2 regions of the Agrobacterium sp. DSM 25558 genome follow, and region 2 is predicted to be linked to the other one. Evidence: predicted binding sites of a transcription regulator. Region 2 holds the regulator's gene; the other holds the start of a gene.
The links. Region 2 encodes LexA, which represses DNA repair genes until DNA is damaged. Its sites were predicted from a motif close to TGTTCNNNNTGTGTTCNG; they were not measured.
Positions count from the first base shown of each region.

Region 1 (11,562 bases), 160 kb from region 2:
ATGCTGCTCGGTGCCTTTGCCGCTATCGGCCAGAAGAACATCAAGCGTCTGATGGCCTATTCCTCGATAAGCCACATGGGTTACGCCCTTGTCGGTCTGGCGGCGGGAACACAGGCTGGCGTTTCGGGCGTGTTGATCTACATGACCATTTACATGGGCATGACGCTGGGTACCTTCGCCTGCATCTTGGCCATGCGCCGCAAGGAAGTCGGCAATGTCGAAAGCGTTGACGATCTCTCGGGTCTGGCGTCCAGCAATCCGTTCATGGCGCTGGTCCTGACGGCCATGATGTTCTCGCTGGCTGGCATTCCGCCGCTGGCTGGTTTCTTCGGCAAGTACTACGTCTTCCTCGCAGCCATTGAGGCCAAGCTCTACCCGCTTGCCGTCATCGGTGTGATTGCCTCGGTCGTCGGCGCTTACTACTACCTGCGCATCGTCAAGGTCATGTGGTTCGATGATGCCAAGGACGGTGGTTTCGAAAAGGCGTCCGGCGAACTGCGTATCGTTTACGCTTTGTCCGGCCTCTTTGTCGTCGCCTTCATCGCCTTTGGTGGTGCACTCGGCAACGCGGTTGATGCCGCAGCTAAGACGTTCTTTTGAGCGAGACTTTGCAGAAAACGGGCCTGAGGTCATTGGATGACTTTCGGCACGAGGCATTGGTGGAAACGTCATCCACCAATGTCGAATGCTTCAGCCGTGCCAGAGCAGGGGATCCCGGCAATCTCTGGGTCACGGCTGGCAGGCAGACCGGTGGTCGTGGCCGTCGCGGCAGGCCCTGGGTTTCGGAACCCGGCAATCTTTACGCCTCTCTTCTCCTGATCGATCCTGCGCCGATGGAAAGCATTGGCGCTTTGCCGCTTGCCTTCGCGCTTGCGGTTTACCGCGCCGTTGGTGCGGTCTTGCCACATGGCGGCGCACCGCTGGAAATCAAATGGCCGAACGATATTCTCATCGGACGCAAAAAGACCTGCGGCATCCTCATGGAGGCCGAAACGCTGGCCGATGGGCGCACGGCGCTCGTCATCGGCATCGGCATCAACATCGCCCATATGCCTGATAGTCCGGCCTATCCGGTCACTCGGTTGGGCGAACATGGCGCATCCTGCGGCCCCGATGAGCTTTTTGCGCATCTGTTTCGTGAGGCCGCCTTCGTTCTTGGCCTATGGAATCGCGGGCAGGGCGTGGCTGAGATCGTGCGTCTGTGGCGTGCCGCCGCCTGCGGTATCGGCGAGCCGATTTCCGTCAATCTGCCCGACCGGTCTATTCGCGGGCGTTTTGCCGGAATTGATGATAATGGTTTCCTGCTGCTGGAAGAGGATGATGGGCCGTTGCGCTCCATCGCTGCTGGCGACGTGTTTTTCGGCTGAACCGTACGGTGCTTAAACGCGCCGACGTTCGCCACTCGAATCTGGAGCATGTCTGCTGCTCGGTAAATGCAGGACGCCCTTTCAGCCCCGCATCGGCTGTGTCGGGTCGCAAGATGAAAACCGGTGCTTATCGCTTTACCCGCGCGCGCTTCACTGTGTGGCGGCAGCGACCATGATTGGACAAAACACAGAATGACGACAAAAGACGAATTCGTATTCCTGCCGCTCGGCGGCGTTGGTGAAATCGGCATGAACCTGGCGCTCTACGGCTACGGCCCTGCGGCCAAACGTGAGTGGATCATGGTCGATTGCGGCGTGACCTTCGCTGGGCTGGACTTGCCGGGCATCGACCTCGTGCTGCCAGATATCAACTTCATCGAACAGCAACGCAACAACCTCAAAGCCATCATCATCACCCACGCGCATGAGGACCATTACGGCGCGCTGAATGATCTCTGGCCAAGCCTGAAAGTACCGGTCTACGCGTCCGGCTTCACCGCCGGCATGCTGGAAGCCAAGCGCAATTATGAAGGCACGCGCGCCGAAATTCCGATCACCCCGTTCAAGGCTGGCGATCGCATCAATGTTGGCCCGTTCGAGATCGAAGCCATCGGCGTCAATCACTCGATTCCCGAACCCATGTCGCTCGTCATCCGCACCCCGCTCGGCAATGCCGTGCATACGGGCGACTGGAAGATCGACCACGCACCGTCGCTTGGACCCTTCACCGATGAAGCCCGTTTCCGCGCCGTCGGCGAAGAGGGCGTGCTGGCGATGATGTGCGACAGCACCAATGCGCTGCGCGATGGTGTCTCTCCGTCTGAGGAACAGGTGTCCGAAGGTCTTCGCCAGATCATCGAAAATGCCGAGGGACGTGTGGCCATCACCACATTCTCCTCCAATGTCGGGCGCATTCGCTCCATTGCGCAGGCTGCCGAACGCGCAGGCCGCGAGGTTCTGTTGCTTGGCAGTTCCTTGAAGCGCGTGGTCAATGTGTCGCAGGATCTCGGCATCATGGAAGGCATCAAGCCGTTTCTGGCTGAAGACGAATATGGCTACATTCCCCGCAACAAGGTTGTCGTCATCCTTACCGGCTCGCAGGGCGAGTCGCGGGCGGCACTGGCCAAACTGTCGCGTGATGAGATGCGCAATGTCGCGCTCGCATCCGGCGATACGGTCGTGTTTTCATCCCGTGCTATCCCCGGCAATGAAAAGGCCATTCAGGACATCAAGAACGGCCTGATCGAGCAGGGCATCAATATCATTACCGATAATGAAGCACTCGTTCACGTGTCGGGCCACCCGCGCCGCAACGAGCTTTTGCAGATGTACGAGTGGGTAAAGCCGCAGATCCTCGTGCCTGTTCACGGCGAAGCCGCGCATCTGGTAGCGCAAAAGCTACTCGCCGAGCAGGCTGGTATCGGGCAGGTTCCGAAGGTTCGCAACGGCAACATTCTGCGCCTGGCACCCGGCCCAGCTGAGGTCATTGATGACGCGCCGCATGGCCGCGTCTTCAAGGATGGTCGCCTCGTGGGTGATTTCGAGGAAATGGGCATCGGCGACCGCCGCAAGCTGTCATTTGCAGGGCACGTTTCGATCAATGTGTTGTTGGACAGCCGGTTCGATTTCCAGGGCGATCCCGATGTCGTGCCCTTCGGTCTGCCGGAGTTTGACGACGAGGGCGAAGCCATGGAAGACACGCTTTATGACGCCGTGCTCAGCGCCGTCGAAAGCATTCCACGCGCTCGTCGCAAGGATTTAAACGTCGTCCGGGAATCCATCCGCCGCGCCGTCCGTGCCACGGCCAATCAGGTCTGGGGCAAGAAGCCTATCGTGACTGTCTTCGTGACGAAGGTGTAACGTCGAATATGCGGGTCGAGGCGCGGGGCGCTTCGACCGCCGTTTTTGGGAGGAAGGCATGCTCGGACGTATCAACCACGTGGCACTTGCGGTGCCAAATCTGACAGCGGCAGTCGCAACCTACCGCGATACCCTGGGTGCTGCTGTCTCTCAGCCGCAGGCTTTGCCGGAGCATGGCGTGACAGTCGTTTTTGTCGAGCTGCCCAACACCAAGGTGGAACTGTTGGAACCGCTCGGTGAAGGTTCATCAATTGCCGCCTTTCTGGAGAAGAACCCTTCCGGTGGCATGCATCACATCTGCTACGAAGTGGACGACATCATCCTTGCACGCGACCACTTGAAGCAACAGGGGGCGAGGGTGCTGGGGAATGGCGAGCCGAAAACCGGCGCGCATGGCAAACCAGTGATTTTTCTCCATCCGAAAGACTTCTTCGGTACTCTGATAGAGATTGAACAGGTCTGAGTCGGCCCAGGCGCTTGGCGCTTTCACGACGATACTATGGGAGGTTTTGAAATATGCCGTGGCTTTCGGCTTTTGCCGTCTTTTTCATCGTCTGGTGGACGGTGCTGTTCATCGTTCTGCCGATTGGTCTTCGCACGCAATCCGAGGATGGAAATGTGGCGCTTGGAACCGTTGCCAGTGCGCCTTCGCATTTCAGCGGTGGTAAAATGGTGTTGCTGACAACGCTGATCTCACTGCTCATCTGTGGCGTATGGTATCTGGCAACGTGGTATTTTGGCTTCACCATGGATGATCTGCCGCGCATCGTTCCGGTTTACGATTGAGTCTGTCATCCAGATGTCATCTGGGCAGGCCATAGAGGGAAGCGCACCGTCGTTACCGATACGTCCGCAAGTTGACTGCCGTGATTAAGCCAAAATCTTCTTCGCGGTTTGGGCTGGGGTAACTGAAAGCAAAAAAAAACAAGGCGTTTCAGCCTTGTTCTTTAGTTTCGCGTGATCTGTAACCGTTACCGGGGCTGCGCCTAAGCGCGCCTAAGATCTCATCCTCCCAAGACTGACCGCGAAAATGACAAGAATTTAAACTTCCTGCCTCTTTTGTAAGCCAAAACTAGCTCAATCATAGGCAGTTGTCATCAGATTTTTTGCATATTTGTTACAGTCGGCAGAAAATTCCTCCTGAAGCGATATGTCGCACCTTAGCGGCAATAATATTCCTCCTGTAACCGTTCAGGGGCGAAAGTCGTCTCACAAATTCGCCGCAGAAGCGCCATGAAGCACAATTGTACCTGACGTGAGGCATGGCGATGGGTCCTCCGTGACACCAGAATTCGGGCCTGAAAAGAATCGCTGGCGCATAGTTGGTATCAACACGGCAACGCGTTTGAGGGCGGGTTTCTTTCTGATGCGGAAACCGCTATGTACGGCGGAAATGTCCCTTTATTCCGGCGATTCCCGTGTAAAATCGGTGTTTCGCCACAGAATGGAAACCACCATGCGTCTTAGCCGTTACTTTTTGCCCATCCTCAAGGAAAATCCCAAGGAAGCGGAAATCGTCTCGCATCGCCTCATGCTGCGTGCAGGCATGGTGCGTCAGCAGAGCCAGGGCATTTATTCCTGGTTGCCGCTGGGCAAGCGCGTGTTGGATAAGGTCAACAAGATCGTTCGCGAAGAGCAGGATCGTTCCGGTGCCATCGAGCTTCTGATGCCGACGCTTCAGACAGCCGAGCTTTGGCAGGAAAGCGGTCGCTACGATGATTACGGCAAGGAAATGCTGCGCATCAAGGACCGTCAGGACCGCCAGATGCTCTATGGTCCGACCAATGAGGAGATGATCACCGACATCTTCCGTTCCTATGTTAAGTCCTACAAGAGCCTGCCGCTGAACCTCTATCACATTCAGCTCAAGTTCCGTGACGAGGTTCGCCCCCGTTTCGGCACCATGCGCTCGCGCGAATTCCTGATGAAGGATGCCTATTCCTTCGACCTGACGAAGGAAGACGCGATCCATTCCTATAACAAGATGTTCACCGCTTACCTGCGCACCTTCTCGCGCCTCGGTCTGCGGGCCATTCCCATGCGCGCCGATACCGGCCCGATCGGCGGCAATCACAGCCACGAATTCATTATTCTGGCGGATACCGGTGAGTCTGAAGTGTTCTGCCACAAGAGCTTCCTGGATCGCGGCATTCCCTCTGATGACACTGATTTCGATGACGTCGCTGGTCTTCAGGGCATTTTCGATGAGTGGACGACGGACTACGCCGCCACATCCGAAATGCATGATGAAGCGGCATTCGACGCGATCCCCGAGGGTGAGCGCCTGTCTGCACGTGGTATCGAAGTTGGCCACATCTTCTATTTCGGCACGAAATATTCCGAGCCGATGGGTGCCAAGGTTCAGGGACCTGATGGCAAGGAACACCTTGTCCACATGGGTTCCTATGGCATTGGCCCCACACGCCTTGTTCCCGCCATCATTGAAGCATCGCATGATGAGAACGGAATCATCTGGCCGGACTCGGTTGCGCCTTTCGACGTTGTCATCATCAACATGAAGGCTGGCGACGCTGCCTGTGATGCGGCTTGTGAAAAGCTGTATTACTCGCTGTCGAACGCCGGCAAGGATGTTCTTTACGACGACACGGACGACCGTGCGGGCCAGAAATTCGCAACGGCTGATCTCATTGGCGTGCCGGTGCAGATCATCGTTGGTCCACGCAGCGTTGCTGCCGGTGAAGTCGAGGTCAAGAACCGCAAAACCGGTGCGCGCGAAACCGTGACCATCGAAGCGGCAATGAACAGAGTGCTTGGCTGAAGAGCCAATAGGGAGACGACATGGCAAAAGCCGAGGCTGATAACGGTGCAGGCTCATCCGTAAAGGGTAGGTCCGCCCGACCATTTTCGGCCTTCGAACGCATGGTGGCCTGGCGCTACCTGCGTTCGCGCCGCAAGGAAGCGTTCATTTCCGTCATCGCTGGTTTCTCCTTCGTCGGCATCATGCTCGGCGTGGCGACGCTGATTATCGTGATGGCCGTAATGAACGGTTTCCGTACGGAGCTGATTTCCCGCATTCTCGGCATCAACGGCCACATGATCGTTCAGCCGATCGATTCTCCGCTCAAGGACTATGACGTTCTGGCGAAGAGATTCGCGGGCGTTCCCGGCGTTACCATGGCGCTGCCACTGGTCGAGGGCCAGACGCTTGCGTCCGGTCGTGGCGGTGCGGGCAGCGGTGCTCTGGTGCGCGGCGTTCGTGCCGAAGACATCGAGAAGATCAAGGAAGTCTCCGGCAATATCAAGGTGGGCGATCTCGTCGGCTTCATGTCGGGGCAGGGCGTTCTTGTCGGTTCGCGCCTGGCATCCCAGCTGGGCGTGACTGCAGGTGATCAGATTACGCTGATATCACCGGAAGGTGACGTGACGCCGATGGGCGTCAATCCACGCGTCAAATCCTATACGATCTCGGGCGTTTTCGAGATCGGCATGTCGGAATATGATGCCTCGATGATCTACATGCCGCTTTCTGAAGCGCAGCTTTATTTCAATCAGGAAGGCATCGTTCAGTCCATCGAGCTGTTCGTTACCCACCCTGATAATGTGGATGGCATCAGGCCTCTGGTGGAAGCGGCAGCCGAGCGGCAGATCTATATCACCGACTGGCGACAGCGAAATCAGACCTTCTTTTCCGCCTTGCAGGTGGAGCGCAACGTCATGTTCATGATCCTGACGCTGATCGTGTTGGTGGCGGCGCTCAACATTATCTCGGGCCTCATCATGCTGGTGAAGGACAAGGGCAGCGATATCGCCATTCTGCGCACCATGGGTGCCAGTGGCGGCTCCATCATGCGCATCTTCTTCATGACGGGTGCTGCCATCGGCATGGTAGGCACCTTTGCGGGCGTCGGACTTGGGGTTCTCGTCTGTCTGAATGTCGAATCGATCCGGCAGTTCTTTTCATGGATTTCAGGCACGGTTCTGTTCGATCCCCAGCTCTATTTCCTCAGCCAGCTTCCAGCGGAAATGCAGCTGAGCGAAACGCTGACCGTCGTTGCCATGGCGCTGACCCTGTCTTTCATTGCGACGATCTTTCCGGCATGGCGGGCTTCCAAGCTCGATCCTGTGCAAGCCCTGCGTTACGAATAAGGACTGCTTCACACCATGGCAAAGAAAATAGCGTTGCGGCTTTCCGGCGTGGAACGGACCTACGGTCAGGGCGAAACCAGCCTTTCCATTTTGAAAAATGCCGATCTTGAATTGAGAAGCGGCGAAATCGTCGCGCTTGTCGCACCCTCTGGCACCGGTAAATCCACGCTGCTGCATCTGGCGGGTCTGCTGGAGCATCCAGATGCTGGCGAGGTGTTCATCAACGGTCGTTCCTGCGGTGATCTGTCTGACGAGGAGCGCACGTCGATCCGTGGCAGCGATATCGGCTTCGTCTACCAGTTCCACCATCTGCTGCCGGAGTTCACCGCGCTCGAAAACATCATGATGCCGCAGTTGATTGCCGGTCTGCCCCACGCGGAAGCAAGCGAGCGAGCAGCGGCCCTGTTGGACTATATGCGCATCGGTCACCGCGGTGATCATCGTCCGTCCGAGCTATCCGGTGGTGAGCAGCAGCGCGTCGCTATCGCACGCGCCGTGGCCAATGCACCGCTGTTGCTGCTGGCCGACGAGCCGACGGGCAATCTCGACCCGGAGACGGCGTCCTATGTGTTCGGAGCACTCGAGGCCTTGGTACGCCAGTCCGGGCTTGCAGCCTTGATCGCCACCCATAACCACGACCTCGCAGCCCGCATGGACCGCCGCGTCACTCTGAGCGAAGGCAAGATCGTCGAGTTCTGATCTGCGGGCTTACAGGCCCTCACAGTCCATACCCTAAGATTCAACAAGCCCCGTGCAGCATTTGCTGCGCGGGGTTTTGTCATTTGGACTCAACAGCTTGCCGCGAATCGCATGCGTAACCGCCGCGACTCCGCACGCGTTGACAAGACGAGACCCCGAAATAAGCAGTTGACAACGAAACGAAATGAGAACAAAGTTAGAACATAACGAGTATGGAGAGACAAATGACCGACATCATCCGTGACATTGCTGCCTTCGCTTCCATCGCTGTTTTTGTTACCAGCTTCTCGGTAATCCTCACTTCTATGTGATATGTCAGCGTCGTTTCATAAATGAAATGACGTGTAAAGCTACCTGCGGGCAGTGGACATTGCCGTCAGGAAATCCGAAAATCCCGCTGATTCAGAATGACGGGATGGCGGTTGATGGGCGAGATTTTAGTGAGCGGCGGGACCGCCGGTACAGACCTGAAAACGCCCGGCTTTGTTCACCTGCGTGTGCACTCTGCCTATTCTCTTCTCGAGGGTGCGTTGCCCTTGAAGAAAATCATGGCGAAGGCCGTTTCTGACGGTCAGCCCGCCATTGCAATTACCGATACCAACAATCTGTTCGTCGCGCTGGAGTTTTCCGAAAAGGCGCGAGACGAAGGCTTGCAGCCTATCATCGGCTGCCAGATGTCCATCGACATGCAGGATGCCACCGATGACAAGCGGGGGCATAACAATCTGGCGAAGCTGCCGGCGATTGTGGTGCTGGCTGCCAATGCGCAAGGTTACGAGCGTCTGGTCGACCTGATCAGCCGTGCCTATCTGGATGGTGATACCACCGGGCCGTCTGTCTGCATCACCAAGGCATGGCTGGAGGAGGGCGATAATGCTGGCCTGATCGTTCTCAGCGGTGCATCGGGTGGTCCGATCGATATGCCTCTCAAAGAGGGTCATACGGCTCAGGCGACCAGACGGCTTGTGGCCCTGAAGGAACTGTTCGGCGACCGGCTTTATATCGAGCTGCAACGTCAGGGCAATTTTGATCGTGTGCATGAGCGTCGCATGGTGACTTTGGCCTATGAACATGATGTCCCGCTTGTCGCCACCAACGAGGCGTTCTTCCCGACGCGCGCGGATTACGATGCCCATGATGCGTTGATGGCTGTCGCTCACAACGCCATCGTCTCCGATGACAGCCGTTTCCGCCTGACGCCCGACCACTATCTCAAAAGCCGCGAAGAGATGATGGCGCTGTTTGCCGACCTTCCGGAAGCGTTGGAAAACACCATCGAGATTGCCCAACGCTGCTCCTATGTGCTGAAAAAACGCGGTCCTATCCTGCCGCGCTTCACCGGTGCGAGTGAAGACCCCGATGAAGCCGACCGTGCCGAGGGGCAGGAACTGCGCAGACAAGCCGTTGAGGGTCTGGATCAACGGCTGGCAGCACTCGGAATGGCGCCGGGCTATACCGAACAGGAATATCGCGACCGGCTGGACTTCGAGCTCGGCGTTATCGAGCGCATGAAGTTTCCCGGCTACTTCCTCATCGTTGCCGACTTCATCAAATGGGCGAAGAACCAGGATATCCCGGTTGGCCCGGGCCGTGGTTCCGGTGCGGGTTCGCTCGTCGCCTATGCGCTGACGATCACCGACGTCGACCCGCTGCGCTTCTCGCTGCTGTTCGAACGCTTTCTCAATCCGGAACGCGTCTCGATGCCCGACTTCGATATCGACTTCTGTCAGGATCGCCGCGAAGAGGTGATCCGTTACGTCCAGAAGAAATATGGCCGTGAGCAGGTGGCCCAGATCATCACCTTCGGTTCGTTGCAGGCCCGTGCAGCGTTGCGCGACGTCGGGCGCGTGCTGGAAATGCCCTATGGGCAGGTGGACCGCATCTGTAAGCTGGTGCCGAACAATCCGGCCAACCCGACGACGCTGTCCAAGGCCATCGAGGAAGAGCCGCGTTTTCAGGAAGAGGCCGACAAGGAGCCGGTCGTCGCGCGCCTTCTCGATATCGCCCAGAAGATCGAAGGTCTCTATCGCCACGCGTCCACCCACGCCGCCGGTATCGTCATCGGTGACCGCCCACTGTCAAAGCTGGTGCCGATGTACCGCGATCCGCGCTCGGACATGCCGGTCACCCAGTTCAACATGAAATGGGTTGAAAGTGCCGGTCTGGTGAAGTTCGACTTTCTCGGCCTGAAGACGCTGACGGTTTTGAAAGTGGCGGTGGATTTCGTCGCAAGGCGCGGCGTCGCTGTCGATCTGGCGGCCATTCCGCTGGAGGATGTGAAGACCTACGAGATGCTGTCGCGCGGCGAAACCATCGGCGTGTTTCAGGTGGAAAGTGCCGGCATGCGCAAGGCGCTGATCGGCATGCGCCCGGACTGCATCGAGGACATCATTGCGCTCGTCGCGCTGTATCGTCCGGGTCCGATGGAAAATATCCCCGTCTACAACGCCCGTAAACACGGCGAAGAAGAGATCGAGTCGATCCATGCGACCATCGATCACCTGCTGAAGGAAACGCAGGGCGTTATTGTTTATCAGGAACAGGTGATGCAGATCGCCCAGGTTCTGTCTGGCTATTCGCTCGGCGAAGCCGATCTTCTGCGCCGCGCCATGGGTAAGAAGATCAAGGAGGAAATGGACCAGCAGCGCGAACGTTTCGTGGAAGGCGCGATGCGCAACGACGTGTCGAAAGCGCAATCCAATACGATTTTCGATCTGCTGGCGAAGTTTGCGAACTACGGCTTCAACAAATCCCACGCCGCCGCCTATGCCATCGTGTCGTATCAGACTGCCTATATGAAGGCGCATTTCCCGGTCGAATTCCTGGCGGCGTCGATGACGCTGGATATGGCTAACACCGAAAAGGTCAACGATTTCCGCCAGGATGCGGGCCGGATGGGCATCGAAATCGTCGCGCCTTCGGTGCAGACGTCCCACCGCCGTTTCGAGCCGGGCGAAAACCGCATCTATTACTCGCTTGCCGCGCTAAAGGGTGTTGGCGAAGGCGCGGTCGATCACATCGTGGAAGCGCGCGGCGAAACACCTTTCGCCAGCCTTGAGGATTTCTGCCTCCGGATCGATCCGAAACAGATCAACCGCCGTGTTCTCGAAAGCCTCATCAATGCCGGTGCCTTCGATTGCTTCGGCAAGGATCGCGCCGAATTGATCGGCGGGCTGGATCGCATCATCGGTTATGCGCAACTGGCGCAGAGCCGCCGGGTCAGCGGTCAGCACGACATGTTCGGCTCAGGTGGCGCAAGCGGCCCGGAAAAGCTCGTGCTTCCTGCCTACCAACCGTGGCTGGCATCGGAAAAGCTGCTGCGTGAATATCAGGTGCTCGGCTTCTATCTCACCGCCCATCCGCTGGATACCTACCGCGCCGTTCTCGATAAGCTGCGTGTTCAGAACATTGCCGATTTTACCGCAGCCGTAAAACAGGGTGCGACTGCTGGCCGTCTGGCTGGCACCGTCACCGGCAAACAGGAGCGTAAGACCAGAACCGGCAACAAGATGGGCATCGTCACTTTCTC
Region 1 is NZ_FMUD01000001.1:363,103-374,664, reverse strand. Features, by position in the region: gene nuoN (NADH-quinone oxidoreductase subunit NuoN) at 1-600, shown strand, start outside; gene DSM25558_RS01895 (biotin--[acetyl-CoA-carboxylase] ligase) at 609-1,367, shown strand; gene DSM25558_RS01890 (ribonuclease J) at 1,560-3,227, shown strand; gene mce (methylmalonyl-CoA epimerase) at 3,286-3,690, shown strand; gene DSM25558_RS01880 (DUF1467 family protein) at 3,744-4,013, shown strand; gene proS (proline--tRNA ligase) at 4,684-6,006, shown strand; gene DSM25558_RS01870 (lipoprotein-releasing ABC transporter permease subunit) at 6,027-7,334, shown strand; gene DSM25558_RS01865 (ABC transporter ATP-binding protein) at 7,350-8,033, shown strand; gene dnaE (DNA polymerase III subunit alpha) at 8,441-11,562, shown strand, end outside.
Region 1: the regulator LexA is predicted to act here: its motif matches at 8,220-8,237, upstream of dnaE (DNA polymerase III subunit alpha).

Region 2 (11,562 bases):
TGCCCGCTGGCCACCAGAGCTTTGGCTTTTCCACGAAGAAAACGTGTCGAATCACCGTGTCACCGGCGTGAACACCGCAATCAAGCCGCAGCCGTTCATCGCCAAGCGAAAGATGAATCGGCACGCTGGCCGGCTGCGCGGCATAAAGGGTGACTTCGACATGCAGCTCAACACCACCATCGACATGATGTTGCGACGTGCTAACATGTTCGATGCGCGCCGTGTCGAGGCGCCGAAGGGCAATCGTGCCATAGATACCGAGCGGCGCGAGCGCGATATTCCAGTCCCATCCGAAATGGCACTGAGGTTTGCGCAGCATATTGCCGTGTGGAATCGGAGAATTGCCGGGGTGGTAAGGAACGTAGAACGGCTGCGCCGCCTGCCGCTCCGCGCCAGCCTTGATGCTGGAGTGAAAATGGATTCGGACAGTGTTTTCGCCGGGCCGCAAGGCTGCAGCGACATCAGGTCTATAACGACGAAAGCAATTGTCGGCGGAAAGCACCGGCACGTCATTTATGAAAACGACGGCAACAGTGTCGAGATAGTCGATATCCAGATACCAATCGGCATCGGCATCATCCAGCTGAAAGCTCCGCTCGATAATCCAGTCACGGTGACCAACCCACTGAACGTCATTTTCGTTACGCCCGAAATAGGGGTCGGGAATGACCTTCGCTTCATGCAAAGCCGTGTGCACATCACCCGGAATGTTGATACGGGCGTGATGGTCGCCTTCAGCGGAGGAAAGTTTCCATTCGCCCGAAAGATCGATTGCAACGTCGTTTGCGTAAGAAGATGTCATGTCCATGCCCTGTCATTTCGTGATGCATCGTCGTGAGGAAACACTGAATCGGCATCCAAACACCCGTCCTCGCCTTTTCAAGGGCAAGGTTCGAAATGCCTGACTGCTATCCGTGGCGTGTCTCCTCATCCTCCTCCGGCAACGTTACTGTAAAATTTGCAAGGCGTCACGAGTGATTGGGTTAGGGGGGATGATTGTTGGGTAAGAATAAACTTCCTGAAATAAATACAGAAGCTTACATAGGTTTTCTCACGTGATATAAGGCAATATCTGCCCCTTCTGGACGATATTTTTTTCGGCATCGCAGTGTCTTCACACGCTTAAAGTCGCCCGATCATTCACGACCAGAGTGTCCGCGCTTTGCAAGGACAAAAAACCAATCTACCATGGTCTCCCGCAAGGTATGGCGAGTGGCGACATGAATGATGGCATAGAGACTGAACCCGGCGGGCAACCGCTACCGGGCAATGAGCGCCCAACGCTCAAGACGATCGCCCTGATGACAGGCCTTGGTATCACCACTGTTTCCCGGGCCTTGAAGGACGCGCCAGACATCGGCGCCGACACCAAGGAGCGGGTGCGCCAAGTCGCACAGCAGATCGGCTATCAGCCAAACCGTGCGGGCGTTCGTTTGCGCACCGGCAAGACCAACGTCATCGCACTGGTACTAAGCGTGGATGAAGAGCTGATGGGTTTCACCACCCAGATGGTGTTCGGCATCACCGAAATTCTGTCCAGCACGCAGTACCATCTGGTCGTGACGCCCCATACCCACGCCAAAGATCCGATGATCCCGATCCGCTATATTCTCGATACCGGCTCTGCTGATGGCGTCATCATTTCGAAGATGCAGCCTGACGATCCGCGTGTGCGTTTCATGACAGAGCGCAACATGCCGTTTGCCACCCACGGGCGGACGGATATGGGCATCGTCCACCCCTATCATGATTTCGATAATGAGGCTTACGTCTACGAGGCCATGAGGCGGCTTTCCCAATGCGGGCGGAAGCGCATTGCCGTCCTTTTGCCTCCGAAGCAATTTTCATATCATGATTACGCGCGTCGTGGTTTCGACCAGGGCCTGCGTGATTTCGGCCTTACAGAGTTTCCACTGACGAGCATCAGTAACGACACACCGCTGGACCAGATCAGGGACGAAAGCAGGGCGCTGATGCTGAGTGACGATTGTCCTGATGGGTTGGTGTCCATCAGTGGCAGTTCCACCATCGCCTTCATCGCGGGCATAGAGGAAACCGGCAAAAAGATCGGCAAGGATATCGACGTCGTCTCCAAGCAGTCCGCAGATTTTCTCAACTGGCTGCGTCCAGAAATTCACACCATGAATGAGGATATCAAGCTGGCCGGCCGTGAACTGGCGAGAGCGCTGCTGGCCCGTATCGATGGAAAACCGGCGGAAGGCTTGCAGACGCTCAGTCAGCCGGTGTGGTCGAGCCGCGCACCAAAGTTCAACGCATAAAAAAGGCCCGGAGCGATCCGGGCCTCTTGTTCAAATGTCGTGCGCGAAGCTTAACCACGCAGGATGGAGCGACCGGCATAAGCTGCCTGTGGCCCCAGCATTTCCTCGATACGGATCAGCTGATTGTACTTGGCCAGACGGTCGGAGCGCGACAGCGAACCGGTCTTGATCTGTCCGCAATTGGTCGCAACCGCGAGATCGGCAATCGTGGAGTCTTCCGTTTCGCCGGAGCGGTGAGACATGACGGCGGTGTAACCAGCCTTGTGCGCCGTTTCGACAGCATCAAGCGTTTCCGTCAGCGAGCCGATCTGGTTGACCTTCACGAGAATGGAGTTGGCAACGCCCATCTTGATACCGTCACGAAGGCGGGCAGAGTTGGTCACGAACAGATCGTCACCAACCAGCTGAACCTTGGAGCCGATCTTGTCCGTCAGGTACTTCCAGCCATCCCAATCGTCTTCGGCCATGCCGTCTTCGATGGAAATGATTGGGTACTTGCCCGCCAGTTCAGCGAGGTAATCCGCCATGGCTTCCGGCTCGAGCGTGCGGCCCTCGCCTTCCATCTCGTACTTGCCGTTCTTGAAGAACTCGGTCGAAGCGCAATCGAGAGCAAGCGCAACGTCGTCGCCTGGCTTGTAACCGGCCTTTTCGACGGACTTCATGATGAAGTCGAGAGCCTCAGGCGCGCTCTTCAGGCCTGGTGCAAAGCCACCCTCATCACCCACATTGGTGTTGAAGCCCTGTGCCGACAGTTCCTTTTTCAGAACGTGGAAGATTTCAGCGCCGATACGGACCGCGTCACGGATGTTTTCCGCGCCAACCGGCATGATCATGAATTCCTGGAAGTCGATCGGGTTGTCGGCATGCGCGCCGCCATTGATGATGTTCATCATCGGAACAGGCAGCAGATGCGCGTTTGGACCACCGACATAACGGTAAAGCGGCAAGCCAGTCGTTTCGGCAGCAGCCTTGGCAACAGCCAGGGAAACGCCGAGGATGGCGTTGGCACCCAGGCGGGACTTGTTTGGTGTGCCGTCAAGCTCGATCAGGGTCTGGTCGACATGAATCTGGCTCTCGGCATCGAACCCGCCCAGCGCGTCGAAGATTTCGGTGTTGACAGCTTCAACTGCCTTTTCAACGCCCTTACCGAGGTAGCGCTTGCCACCATCACGCAGTTCTACGGCTTCGTGCGCGCCTGTCGATGCGCCCGATGGAACTGCTGCACGACCGAAAGAGCCGTCTTCCAGGTAGACATCGACTTCAACAGTCGGATTGCCACGGCTGTCGAGAATTTCGCGTGCGATGATATCGGTAATGGCTGTCATGATCTCTCCCTTGGGATTGGAACAGGATTTTTCAGTTGCCTGTCTTAGAGTGCATACCGAAAACTGTGAAGCGCTTTTCGAATGATCGGCGCGATAAACAGGGCGACGGAATAGCGACTCGATGTGAATTTCTTCAGTCGCTGTAGACGACGCGCAAGAAATTACAATGACGGTGCCCGTTTCAGGCACCGCTTTTCAATAAAAGCCGATTAAGGCCAAAACCCGTCACGCAGATTTGGCGATGTCGTCAAAAGCGAGCAGCTTTTCCAGAAGCTTCGGCATGTCCTTCAGGTGAACCATGTTCGGACCATCCGATGGCGCGTTATCCGGGTCCTCATGTGTTTCCACGAAAAGACCCGCGATGCCAACGGCAACAGCAGCACGCGACAATGTTTCCACGAATTCGCGCTGACCGCCCGTCGAACCGCCCTGCCCACCCGGCTGCTGCACGGAGTGGGTAGCATCGAAAACAACCGGTGCGCCCAGAGATGCCATGATCGGCAGGGAGCGCATATCAGACACCAGCGTATTGTAACCGAAGGACGCACCGCGTTCGCACAGCAGCACATTCGGGTTACCGCTGTCGTTCAGCTTCGCCAGAACGTTCTTCATATCCCACGGCGCCAGAAACTGGCCCTTTTTGACATTGATGACGCGACCAGTCTTGGCAGCAGCCACCAGTAGATCCGTCTGACGGCTGAGAAACGCCGGAATTTGCAGAATATCAATCACCGGCGCAACGATGCCGCACTGTTCTTCCGTGTGAATGTCCGACAGAACCGGAAAGCCGAACTGCGCCTTCAACTCGGCAAAAATCTCCAATGCCTTGTCGATACCGATGCCCCGCTGGCCGGAAAGGGACGTGCGGTTGGCTTTATCGTAAGAAGACTTGTAAACCAGCCCGATACCCAGCTTGCCACACAGCTCTGACAACGTTTCCGCAATCATGAATGCGTGGTCGCGGCTTTCCATCTGGCAAGGTCCGGCGATCAGCGAAAAGCGTTCTGTATTGGAAAAGGAAACCGCTTTGGAGCCCTGCCCCGCAACGACTTTCAGATTGTTCGTTACACTCATCGTCTTTCCTTGCAATAAAGCGGGCGATTTCAATGGTGCAGACCATCGAGATATTCCCTTATCGTTTGTTGGCCACGCATTTAGCAGCAAGGCGGCCCAGAGTCACGGTATAGGTCCGCGTAAGACCATCTGGTGTTGCTGATTTACGCATCAACAGATGCTTAAATGAATTTCACCGAATTTTAAGGGATTGCAGAACACATATGGAACATATAGTGTTCGTTCTGTATTTGTTTCGCGAATCTTCGCCTCTAATTCCAAGGGTGTTCCTTCATGCTCACGCGCAAACAGCAGGAATTGCTTCTGTTCATTCATGAAAGAATGAAAGAGTCCGGCGTGCCGCCATCTTTCGATGAAATGAAAGATGCACTCGATCTTGCTTCAAAATCAGGTATCCATCGGTTGATCACCGCACTTGAGGAGCGCGGCTTCATTCGCCGGCTACCGAATCGGGCGCGCGCTTTGGAAGTCATCAAGCTTCCCGAATCCTATTCGCCACAAGCCAAGCCTCAACGCGGGTTTTCACCCAGCGTTATCGAGGGTAGCCTGGGCAAAGCAAAGGTGGCTGAACAGCCGCCCCGTCCCGCAGCGTCCAACGACAGCGCACCCAATTCTGTTAGCGTCCCAGTTATGGGCCGGATAGCTGCGGGTGTGCCGATTTCCGCAATTCAAAACAACACCCATGACGTTGTCGTTCCGATGGATATGTTGGGTTCGGGCGAGCACTACGCTCTGGAAGTCAAAGGCGATTCGATGATCGAAGCCGGGATTTTCGATGGTGATACGGTCATTATTCGCGATGGAAGCACTGCAAATCCGGGCGATATCATTGTGGCTCTGGTCGATGACGAGGAAGCAACGCTGAAGCGCTTCCGCCGAAAAGGCGCTTCCATTGCGCTGGAGGCTGCAAACCCTGCCTATGAGACGCGAATTTTCGGACCGGACAGAGTGAAAATTCAAGGCAAGCTGGTCGGTTTGATCCGCCGTTATCATTAATATGTTGCGGGCATGCGTTGTCATGCCCGCTACTCAAATTGTATTTTGATGGTCATAATATTCCCTGCCAGCCTGTCTGAAATATCAATTTAAGACCACAAAAAATCACGGCAGTTAGGCTACAAAACCTATATTCATTAGTCGGGTCACGAAATCCACTAATTGGTGTATCTCAATCTCGTTGCATCTGAGAATCACTACGTCGCTGTGTGCCTCGCGCTCGTCTTATCGAAGATCGAACGAACAGTTACCAACGTTGGCGTACCTAAATGTTGTTTTCGGGTAGGTCCGTCCGCGGCCATCAAATAGTTTGATGAGCATTATCACTCCGGCGGCCTGTATCCGGTCTATTGCGTGCCGTATTGATGGACGATAATGGGGAACATTGACATGTATGATCTTTACATAGCCAACAAGAATTACTCTTCATGGTCCCTGCGGCCATGGGTTTTGATGCGAACCTTGGAGATTTCGTTCAACGAAAAACTCGTACAGTTTGGCACGTCGAACCACGATTTCACGCGCTTCTCTCCGTCGGGAAAGGTGCCCTGCCTCGTAGAAAATGACCTGACCGTATGGGACAGCCTCGCCATCGCTGAATATCTGGCAGAGCGCCATGATGGTGTGTGGGCAAGTGATGCCAAAGCGCGGGCGTGGTCGCGCTCGGCGACTGCCGAGATGCATTCTGGTTTTCAGGCGTTGCGCAACGAACACCCAATGAGCGTCGGTTTGCGCATACGGCCATCGTCCATCAGCGAGCCCCTGCAGAGGGACATATCTCGAATAGACGCGCTCTGGCAGGACGGCTTGGCAGCTTTTGGTGGTCCGTTTCTGGCAGGGAAAAACTTCACCGCTATAGATGCGTTCTACTGCCCCGTTGCATTCCGGTTCCAGACCTACTCTACACCTCTGTCGGTGGAGGCCGAAGCCTACAAAAACCGCCTGCTTTCCCTTTCCGCCATGCAGGAATGGCAGGGTGCTGCTTTGCTGGAAACGTGGCGAGATGCGGGTCACGAGGCTGAGGCGCGGGCCGTGGGAGAATGGACAGCGGATCTGCGCGCGAAATAGCAAATGGCGGCAGCCACACGCTATGGGTCCAGCGCCAACATATTTTCGATATGCGCAGGCAACTCGGGATCGAAGTCCTCGCTGCGCCAATCATAACTGCGGTGCATGGTCCATGATCGATCCTGACCCTGCATTGCAACCTTCGCCCGTAGAACGGCGTCGCCTTTACGGCCAAGCCAGACTTCCATGGAGCCGGTACGTCGTAATGTCTCCTGACTGATCAGGATCGCACCGGACCGACAGGCGGCGAAGGGCACTCTGCGTGTCGTCACCACTAGGTCGGCAACGTCGCATGCCGTTCCCGTCAGCGCAGTGTTGGAAATAACCGCTACAGTTACGCCCTTCTGCGACTTAGCCACACACCACATATCTTTGCGGCAGGTGAATATATCCGTGGCACCGGTTGCTGCTCGCATCTCCTCGGCAGCCCGCGACTTTTCGATATCGGTCAAACCCGCCGTGCGGGCTTGAGAGCTAACCGCTTCCTCTGCATCATCACCAGCAGGTGACGTGACACGATCGAGCATTTTGGGGGCGACGTGATGCGCGGGTAAAGGCACGGCTCTTTGCCATTGCTCGTAAACGAAGCCGGAGGCGCGTTGTTTGGTGGAGGCAACCGCGTCTGCGGATGTCAGCGCGACCAGCGAACCATCCTCATAGATCAGCAGGTCCGGTTTATCGCGCCCCTGCTCGATCAGAAGCATGGCAAAGCCGGCGGCTATGAAGGGCAACCCAATCAAGGCAAGTCGTGTGCGAAGCAATGCCAGCAGCAGGAAACCCGTTGTTGAAATCGCCAGAAACCAGCCATTTTGCCGTCCAATCGTCTCGTCACCGCCCCAACTCGACACGGTCTTGGCCACTTCAATGACCATCGCCATGCCGTAGCCCATGATTTTCAGAAACGGCGCGTCGAGCCCGAATGGCATCAACAGCATGCCGATGAGCGCAAACGGCATGACGATCAGAGACATGATCGGCATCGCGGCAAGATTTGCTGCCAGCCCATAGGTGGTGATGCGATGAAAATGCTCGATGGAATAGATTGCCGTCGATATGCCACCGATCAGTGACGTGATCACGACACCGCCAATGATCGTCGCAGCCTTACTGGCTATCGATAGCCACCATGGCGGTCGGGAGATGACGAGACGCTCCCGCTCGCCGCGCCACCGGCTCCAGAACGCATATGCGGAGACGAGCGCGAGCGTTGCTGCAAACGACATCTGGAAGCTCGGCCCCATGACCTCGTGCGGCGACAGGACGATAATCACGATCGCCGAAAGCGCCACGTTGCGCAGGCTGATCGACGGCCTGTCCACCAGCACAGCAAACAGCATGATCGACATCATCAACCATGCCCGCTCTGCGGACACCGCAAATCCTGAAATGAGATAATAGGCCAGTGTCATCAAAAGCGCTGCAAAGGCAGAGATTTTCTTGACCGGCCGGCGCTGGGAGAATCCAGGAAACAGGCTGAACACGGTTCGCATTCCGATGAAGAAGATGCCAGCGGCGAGCGCCATATTCAGCCCGGAAATCGCAACGATATGCGCCAGACCGGAAACACGCAGAGCCTCCATCGTCTCATTGGAAATCGCGCGTCTCTCGTCGGTGATAATCGATGCGGCAAAGGCACCCGCATCACCACCGATGAGGTCACGAATGCGTTGAGCGATGTGGCTGCGAAGTTGGTAGAGCCAGGTATCGGCATCCTGCACGAAGCTGCTGGCACCCGCCTCATCTGCATTGGAGGGCAGTATTTTGGGTGCCCCATAAAAAAATCCCGTCGCGCCAACACCATTGAAAAATGACGCAAATGCAAAGTCGTTGAGCCCCGGCAGAGCTGGGCCGGAGGGTGGGGAAAGGCGGGCTTTTCCGCTGACCGTCTGGCCGATGAGAACTGCCTCATGTCGACTTCGGGCCACCACGGAAATTCGCTCCGGCGGCCGCGAAAGCGTCGGGTCGGACGTCGATTTCAGCGCAACGACATATCGCCACGATCCCCGCGCGTCCAGTTCGCGACGCTCGACGGTTCCGCTAATCGTCGTGGTCACCGGAGTGTCAAGCATCACGGTCCCTGCCCTGCCCGTTTCCCAATCGGCAAGCAGCATGCCGAACAAAAACAGTGCGACGGCTTTCAAACCGGCAGACATGACGCCAGGGCGATAAAACAGCGCACATGCCGCTATCGCCAAGCAGACGGTCTCCCACAGAATGAACCGTGTCGAAGGTGTCACCGACAGAGAAAACCAGAATGCGGCTCCTGCCGCGATGAGAACAGGAACGAAAAGAAAGTCCTGGCGATGAGAAACCTCTTCCTCAAGACAGCGTGCGAGCCAGCCTCTCAGTCGCAATATCTGACGACGAGGAGAATGAGAGCCGCGTCCCTCAATCGTCAGTGATCGGTTGGACGTGTGCAGGGGCAACAGAAAATCATCGAGTTCCGTCTGCGCAACGGCGCTCGTTTCCGCAAGGCGGAAATACTGCTTTTCTTCGTGTGTATTCAAGTACCGCTGCCCCCTGCCGCAGACGGTTAGTTTGCAACCCTGAAAAGCAGATTGCAACCATTTGCGCGATTAAGGAAGCATTGACCTAGAATGAAACACTCTGCCGTGGAAATGCTTCATTTCGAGATATTGACGTGCCGCAATGCACAATTTGCCTTTTGGATAGCTTGGCTTTATCGCGCGGATCATATAGCTAAATCGCTGACGCTTAAACTGGCTGATGCGTCACCCCGCATCGCCTGCATATTTCGGAGGTATGGTATGACGGAAACTAGCGCGACAGTGACACTCGGCGATAAAAAGGTCGATCTTCCTGTCCGAGAAGGCACGATCGGACCGAAGGTTGTCGATATCGGTACGCTTTACAGGAACACCGGTACCTTCACTTACGACCCGGGCTTCACGTCCACTGCCTCTTGCGAATCCAAGATCACCTATATCGATGGCGACGAAGGTGTTCTTCTGCACCGCGGCTATCCCATCGAGCAGCTTGCAGAACAGGGCGACTTCCTCGAAACCTGCTATCTGCTGCTGTACGGCGAACTGCCGACGACCGCACAGAAGAAAGACTTTGACACCCGCGTAACGCGCCATACCATGGTGCATGAACAGATGAGCCGCTTCTTCACCGGCTATCGCCGTGATGCGCACCCGATGGCCGTCATGTGCGGCACGGTCGGCGCGCTGTCTGCCTTCTATCACGACTCGACTGACATTACCGATCCGCACCAGCGCATGGTCGCTTCGCTTCGCATGATCGCGAAGATGCCGACGATTGCGGCAATGGCTTATAAGTACCACATCGGCCAGCCCTTCGTTTATCCGAAGAACGATCTGGATTACGCCTCCAACTTCCTCAACATGTGTTTCGCCGTACCTTGCGAAGACTACAAGGTCGATCCGGTACTGGCCCGCGCCATGGACCGCATCTTCATCCTGCATGCCGACCATGAGCAGAACGCCTCGACATCGACCGTTCGTCTTGCCGGCTCTTCTGGCGCCAACCCGTTTGCATGTATCGCCGCGGGCATCGCATGCCTCTGGGGCCCTGCCCACGGCGGCGCCAACGAAGCAGCGCTTAACATGCTGAACGAAATCGGTTCGGTTGATCGTATTCCTGAATACATCGCCCGCGCCAAGGACAAGAACGATCCGTTCCGCCTGATGGGCTTTGGCCACCGCGTTTACAAGAACTACGACCCGCGCGCCAAGATCATGCAGAAGACGATGTATGAAGTTCTGGAAGCCACCGGTAATGGTGACGACCCGATCATGCAGGTTGCGCTGGAACTCGAAAAGATCGCTCTGTCCGATCCATATTTCGTCGAAAAGAAGCTCTACCCCAACGTCGACTTCTACTCCGGCATCACGCTGAAGGCTCTCGGCTTCCCGACGACCATGTTCACCGTTCTGTTCGCCCTGGCCCGCACAGTCGGCTGGATCGCACAGTGGAACGAAATGATCGAAGACCCACAGCAGCGCATCGGCCGTCCACGCCAGCTGTATACGGGCGCCGCAAAGCGCGACTATACGCCGGTTTCCAAGCGTTAAGTTTGGAAGCATCGACTAAGAACCATAAAGCCGGGCCAACGCCCGGCTTTTCTATTGCTACAAAGCTCAATTCCGCAAAGCTTTCAATGCGCCGTCACGCCCAGAAACTGTTTCAGCTCGGGTGTCTTGGGTGCCGAAAAAACCTCCTCCGGTGGGCCTATCTCATGAACCTTGCCTTCGTGCATGAAGACGACGCGGGAGCAGACATCGCGCGCGAATTTCATTTCGTGGGTGACCATGACCAGCGTCATGCCTTCTGCGGCCAGTTCCCGTACCACGGCCAGAACTTCGGAAACGAGTTCCGGGTCGAGGGCAGACGTGATTTCGTCGCAGAGGAGTGCGGTGGGCTGCATGGCCAGCGCTCGGGCAATGGCCACGCGTTGCTGCTGACCACCCGACAGTTCGTCGGGATAGGCGTCGAATTTGTGGGCAAGACCGACACGCTCCAGCATTTTGCGCGCCAGCGCCTCTGCGTCCGTCCTCGGCGTTTTTTTCACCACGGTTTGGGATAGCATGACGTTTTCGCCGACGTTGAGATGCGGAAACAGATTGAACTGCTGAAAGATCATGCCGACCTTCAGCCGCAAGGCTTTCAGGTGAAGCTCATCATCGATGAACTGAGCGCCCGCCACAGAAATCGCGCCGGACGAGATGGTCTCGAGACCGTTTATGCAACGCAATAGCGTCGATTTTCCCGATCCACTCTTGCCGATGATGGCGATGACCTCGCCCGGATCGATATCCAGGTTGATGCCTTTGAGA
Region 2 is NZ_FMUD01000001.1:206,557-218,118, forward strand. Features, by position in the region: gene DSM25558_RS01085 (beta-mannosidase) at 1-808, opposite strand, end outside; gene DSM25558_RS01090 (LacI family transcriptional regulator) at 1,221-2,279, shown strand; gene eno (phosphopyruvate hydratase) at 2,330-3,604, opposite strand; gene kdsA (3-deoxy-8-phosphooctulonate synthase) at 3,830-4,678, opposite strand; gene lexA (transcriptional repressor LexA) at 4,952-5,674, shown strand; gene DSM25558_RS01110 (glutathione S-transferase family protein) at 6,065-6,742, shown strand; gene DSM25558_RS01115 (ComEC/Rec2 family competence protein) at 6,763-9,249, opposite strand; gene gltA (citrate synthase) at 9,511-10,800, shown strand; gene DSM25558_RS01125 (amino acid ABC transporter ATP-binding protein) at 10,884-11,562, opposite strand, start outside.